Regions from separate parts of the Paenibacillus sp. JT31N7 genome, predicted to be linked through region 2. Evidence: riboswitches for the same ligand, from Rfam matches in the RefSeq annotation. Region 2 holds a riboswitch; the other holds the start of a gene.
The links. Region 2 has a riboswitch for cobalamin ahead of cobJ (precorrin-3B C(17)-methyltransferase). Riboswitches for the same ligand answer to the same signal wherever they lie in the genome.
Positions count from the first base shown of each region.

Region 1 (3,093 bases), on a different contig from region 2:
CGCCTACGGCGGAAAGCGGCACGATCAGCCGGTAATCCGGGCCGGCGATAAGACGGATCAGATGAGGCACGATCAGTCCGACAAACCCGATTACGCCGGATACGGAAACGGCGGCAGCCGTCACTAGTGTAGCGGTGATCAGAACGACTAGCTTCGTCCGCTCGACATGGATGCCCAGATGGGCGGCCTGACGTTCCCCGAGCGCCAGCAGGTTGAGTGTCCGCGCATAGCTGTAAAGCACAACGAAGGTTACGATAAAATAAGGGAGGAGAACGGTTGTATACGACCAGCCTTTCATGGCTAGGCTTCCCATCAGCCAGAAAATGATTTCGTTAACGACTTGCTTGGACATCGACACGAGAAAAGAAACCACGGAGCCGAGAAACGCTTGCATCACGACGCCGGAGAGCAGCAGCGTCTCCATACGGATTTTGCCGTCGGTCTGGGCCAGACGCAATACGATCCAGAGCGAAACGGCGCCTGTGGCAAAACCGACGACCGGTATCGTCCACGTCCCGAAAAACGTCGTTTGCAGACCGAAGTAAATGACGAACGCCGCGCCGACGCTCGTTCCGCTGCTTACCCCAAGCGTATACGGGTCCGCAAGCGGATTGCGCAGGACGCCTTGAAAAGCGGCTCCCGCTATGGAAAGGGAGGCTCCGACAAGGATGGCCAGCATCACGCGCGGCAGCCTTACCTTCATAATAATCTGCTCCGAGGATACGGGCCAGTCCGGCGTGATTCGGTCTCCGATCCAAGGCAGCTTGCTCCCCAGAATCGAAGCGATCTGACTCACCGGCAGATGGGCCGAGCCCAGCGAAAGACTCAGCACAATAGAAAGAAGAAGGAGTAAAACTCCTACTCCTCCCCAAAGTCCCCATCTAGGTTTCATTTATTTCACCAGGTCCGGATAAATGGCTTTAGCCATTTGCAGGAGTCCCTCTGTCAGACGCGGTCCCGGACGGGTCAGCGTATTCTGGTCGAGACCGATCACCTGGTTGTTTTTAACGGCATTGATTTCGTTCCACCCGCTGCGTCCGCGAATGAGTTCTTCAAGACTTTTCTTCGTTTTGTCATCCACGACGTCTTTGGCGAATAAAATAACGTCCGGATTCTGCTGGATGATTTTCTCCTCGCTGATCTGCTTCCAGCCCGTAATGTCGGAAGCGACATTGACACCGCCTGCCAGTGTGATGAGCTCATCCATGAATTCGCCCTTGCCGACTGTCCAGCCCGGTGAGAATTCGATATAGACTTTTTTCTTCTTGTCCGCCGCTACGGTTTTGACGGCATCCGTTACTTTCTGACGGTCTTCTTTCATTTTCGCGGCGACTTTTTCCGCCTGTTCCTGATGGTCGGTAATCTGGCCGTAGAGCTGAATATTTTTCATGACGTCGTCAAGTGTCTTAGGCTCCACTTTGAATACGTTGATGCCCATGGCGCGCAGCTTTTCGACCGATTCTTTTTTCATGGAAACGCCTGTAAAAACAACGTCGGCTCCCGACGCGATAACCGATTCCTGGTTAGGCTGCGTAATTCCGCCCATTTTCGGCTTATTTTTCGCTTCCGCCGGATAATCGTCAAAATCGGACACGCCGACGATCTTATCGCCCAGGCCGATCGCAAAAAGAGCTTCCGTCTCGGCCGGTGAAACCGACACGATTTTCTCGGGCGCTTTCTCGAACGTAAATTCCTTGCCAGTCGCATCGGTCACTTTCAGAGGATACTGCGTTTTCTTCGCGTTCGTTTGCGGAGCGGTGCTTGCCGCCGGAGAGGCCGAGCCCGCCGTTCCGTTATCCGTACTTTTGCTGCCGCAAGCTGCCAGACCGACGGCCAGCGTCAAAACAAGCAGCAGCAGAGCGTATTTATAACCCTTGGCTGTTCTTCGTTCGTTGTTCATGTTCTTTACTCCCTTACTGGTTTAGTTTGACTTGAGGTTGTCCCACGATGTTCGCGCATGTCAACAAAAAATCCCCTCTATCCGGAGATAGAGGGGATAACTTTCAGAATCACGAGTGAAACGGCCGTCAGTCGGACGTCCTTTCCGGTTTCGCGCGATCCTCTCCTCGAAGGATATTGTGCTGCAAACCGGCAGGCAGGTCTCCTGACTTACGGATGGTTAACCGTCTTGCCTTCCCATCCGCGTGCGGACAGTGGCATCGTAAGACGAACTCCGTATTACAGTGGCGGGACCGTGCCGGATTTGCACCGGCTTCCCTTTTCACCCTGGGCTTTGGCTCCGCTGGGAGACGCCGCTTCGGGACCTGACGGTAAACGTATGAGGTTGGGCCTTCAAGTTCATCCCCCATTATAGGCCAAGCGGCGCCGGAAAGACAAGGACTTTAGTCACCACACCGCGTGCAGCTCCCGGCACGGCCGGCACGTCACGATTTGGCGGCGATCTTCTTGAGCACCTCGAACGACTGCTCGGGATTGCGGCTGTTCACCGCCATGAAAGCGACGAGCCCTTTGCCTTCCAAGCCGTTATCCTTCATCCACTTGGAATACTGGAGCGGAATGCCGTACAGATGCGTCTCCTTCTTGGGCTCTTCGGGCGGATTCTTTTTCTTGCCGCCAGGTTCAATCGTCGCCTCGAGCACGCCCTCCGGATAGTCCTCCTGCTTGAAATGCTCTTCCAGCGGCAAAAATGCCCCTTCGGCCGCATAAATCTTAAACTGCTCTTCCGGGATGATCAGGATACCGTGATTGCCGTACCCCATTTCGACGATCATCTTCTCATTGGAAAAAAGCGGGGACGTACTCAAATAGATCGACGGCTTGTCCCCCACAAGCGCTTTCAACGAATTTTCAAGCTTAAAAGCGGCATCGACCGGTATGCCTTCACGGGCCATCATAAAGATGGAAACATCCGCTTTGGGCTGGGCCTTCCCGCACCCGGAAACCAAGACGGTGAATAATAAAAGCAGTACCGCAGCCGGAAACCAGCGTTTCTGTGTCATCGTAACCCCTCCGTTGCCTGATAGCTGTGCAAACGCTGCAAAAAAGCCGGCATTTACCGGCTCTTCTGGACTAAATTCATATATTCGTTAATCTTATGATCAAGAAGCATACTCATTTCAATTACAGACTCGG
Region 1 covers NZ_JCAUAT010000002.1:691,002-694,094, forward strand. The annotation lists gene AC58P5_RS13400 (FecCD family ABC transporter permease) at 1-892, opposite strand, end outside; gene AC58P5_RS13405 (ABC transporter substrate-binding protein) at 893-1,900, opposite strand; cobalamin riboswitch at 2,078-2,283, opposite strand; gene AC58P5_RS13410 (hypothetical protein) at 2,385-2,960, opposite strand; gene AC58P5_RS13415 (aspartyl-phosphate phosphatase Spo0E family protein) at 3,014-3,093, opposite strand, start outside.
Region 1: it holds a riboswitch for cobalamin, as region 2 does, so the genes downstream of both, AC58P5_RS13405 (ABC transporter substrate-binding protein) here and cobJ (precorrin-3B C(17)-methyltransferase) in region 2, are expected to answer to the same signal.

Region 2 (3,093 bases):
TCCTTCACCGCGCCGTAACAGGCCATTCCGCAGCCGTTGAAACCGATTTTCATCTCTTTGGGTACGGCCGCCCCGCCCAGAAGACCGTGAAGCTCCTCCGCATACGGCACGGCGTCGCCCTTATCCATATTGCAGAAGTCGCAGGCTTTGATCTGGACCACATCGCCGACCGGAGCCAGCAGAAGCCCTTCGCCGCGAAGCCGCTTCGTTACGGAATCGGGATCATCGGTCCGCAGCTTGACGAGCAGCTGATGATGGGGCGTATATTCCATCGTTCCTTTATCGCCGACGGCATCCGCGAGGACCATCAGCTGTTTGGCTGTGAGGTTTTTGTTCGCAAGTCCGGGGCTGACGGCGAACTCGAGAATAGCCTGCTGGCGGAAAAACCCGCTTGGGGAATCGGAGGAAGAAGCCCCGCCGCGCTCGCCCGTCACGAGACGGAGCGCTTCTTCCGCAAGCTCAAAAGCGGTCGGAGCCGGAGTCCCGACGGAAGCCGCAGGTGCGGCAGGCGGACGGACGGCGACCGCAACCGCCGAATCTCCGTACTCCCCGGCCTTCGAAGCCACCGGCGTATCGTACGCGGACCTTGTCCCGGCCGATTGAATACGGACCGGCAAATCTTCACGGTCGTAGTCGTCGGTAGTGCCGGTTCCCTCGGCTTCCGGGCTGTATTCGCCGTAACCGTCGTCCCCGTATTCGTCATCGTCGAAGAAGGACGGCAGGACGGTGCCGCCGGCTTCCCGCTCTTCCGCGGACCGCAAAGCGGCACCGGACTGTTCCGTCAGGGCCGATGCAGTTTCCGTGCCGGTTTCGTCTTCCTGCTCCAGAGCCCACGGCTCGGCCTCACGCCGCAGACGCTCGTGAGGACGCAGGGGCTGGATATCGCTGTCCAGCGTGTATTTACGCTGATAGCCCCTCGGCGTAATCATGAGCCCCTCATAGTTGCGGGTGGCGGAGTTGCCGATGATCACCGTGGTGAGCATACCGATGTCATGCTCCAGCATCTGGGCAAGCGTCGTCAGCACGACGTGCTCCCTGTCGCGGTAGGCGCTTTTGACGATACCCACCGGAGTATCCGGAGAGCGGTGTTTCAGCAAAATCTGCTGCGTCTCCACAATCTGCCGGGTTCGCCTCCCGCTCCGCGGATTGTACAGCGCGATGACGAAATCGGCGGATGCGGCCGCCTCGACTCTGCGCCGGATGAGATCCCACGGCGTCAGGTGATCGCTGAGGCTGATGGTGCACGCGTCGTGCATCACGGGCGCTCCCAGCAGCGAAGCGCATGAGTTGATCGCCGAGATGCCGGGTACGATTTCGACTTCCACGCCATTGCTCGGCTTCCAGCCTTTCTCGATCAGCACCTCGTAAACGAGACCCGCCATGCCGTATACGCCCGCATCGCCGCTCGATATAACGGCCACCTTGTGCCCCGCCTCCGCTTGTCTGACGGCTTCCTGCGCGCGGCTTACTTCCTCGGTCATCCCCGTACGCACGACCTGTTTGCCGTCGATCAGGCTGCGGATCAGATCCACGTAAGTGTTATAGCCAATAATGACTTCGCTTTCCGAAATCGCCTCGCGTGCGCGTTTTGTAATATGGGCTTCGTCTCCGGGGCCAAATCCGATGATAAGCAGTTTACCGGCCATTCCCATTCCTCCTCTTCCCTGTAAAGAAAGCTGCAGCGTTCCGCTGTGCAGCCGTTATCGTGCGGTCCGGCCTTCATGCGTCGTACAGGCGGACCTTGTATATGCACGGCGGTGCCCTTGCAGGCGTACCTGCCGTTTGCCCTCTCCATCTCGTGCGGACAATAAAAAAAGCATTTCTATCCTCCTCGGATAGAAATGCTTCGAACTTTCGAGCCATTAAGCGGGAATATCCCGCATATGCTTCCAACCCGCACAGTCCGCCGGTCACGGGCAGTCTTGTACGCCCACGTCCGGCAAGCCGCCGTTGGCAGCAGATTCAGCCGTTCTCAACACCTCCCTAAATCCTCGTAGGTTATCTAGTGTTATTCAAACAGGCAGGTCTCCTGGCTCAGAGCTTTCTTCGGCGCCTTCCCGGAAAATCCAGTGACGTTAATGCCGAAAAAAATTTTCCCCTGCGATTGCAGGGGGCTCCTTACAGTGGCGGGTCCGCGTCGGTCTTTCACCGAACTTCCCGTTTTAAGCCGAACCCTGTTCTTAAGGACTGTCTGATCCGTTCGAATGGGCTCCGCACCTGTTTTTACCATATTCGATTGTGTTCTGTTCATCATAACATCCGGTCAAAGAACTTGTCTATGCCGATAAAACGCTCCCCTTACCCGAGCAGATAAACCCTGGCTTCATAGGGCCTCAATTTGAGGACGCGGGTATCTTCACCGGAGACGGGATCGTAATTCGAAATGAGAAGCTCCGCGTCTTCCCCCTCTCCCAGCTCATCCGGCCATGTAAACTCCGGCGTTCCGTCGAAAAAGTTCAGAACCGCCAGCAGCTTCTCCCCGTCCAGCGTCCGTGTATACGCATAAATTTCCGTGTCCAGCGGAAGCAGCAGCTTGTACTCGCCGTAAACGACAACGGGGTGCTTTTTGCGAAGCGCGATCAGGTTCCGGTAATAGTGGTAGATGGAATGGGGATCGGCTGCCGCTGCCGCCGCGTTAATCTCTTGGTAATTCCGGTTGACCTTGATCCACGGCTCCCCTGTCGTAAATCCGGCGTTCGCCGTATCGTCCCACTGCATGGGGGTGCGGGCATTGTCCCGGCTTTTTTTCCAGATGGCTTTCATGATTTCGTCCTGGGGCTTGCCGAGCAGCTCCGCCTGCTTATAGTAATTGATCGTTTCCACATCGCGGTAATCGCCGATCAGATCGAACGCGACATTGGTCATGCCGATTTCTTCTCCTTGAAAAATATACGGGGTCCCCTCCAGCGTCAGGAGAAACGTGGCCAGCATTTTGGCGGATTCCACCCGGTACCGGCCGTCATCTCCGAACCTCGAAACGGGACGGGGCTGATCGTGATTGCCGAGATAATTGGCGTTCCAGCCTTTATCGTGAAGGACCGTCTGCCAGCGGCTCATCACTTTTTTCAGCTCCGGCAGAGTCCATGGCTTCGA
Region 2 covers NZ_JCAUAT010000001.1:2,151,467-2,154,559, forward strand. The annotation lists gene cobJ (precorrin-3B C(17)-methyltransferase) at 1-1,646, opposite strand, end outside; cobalamin riboswitch at 2,003-2,193, opposite strand; gene AC58P5_RS09765 (glycoside hydrolase family 13 protein) at 2,299-3,093, opposite strand, start outside.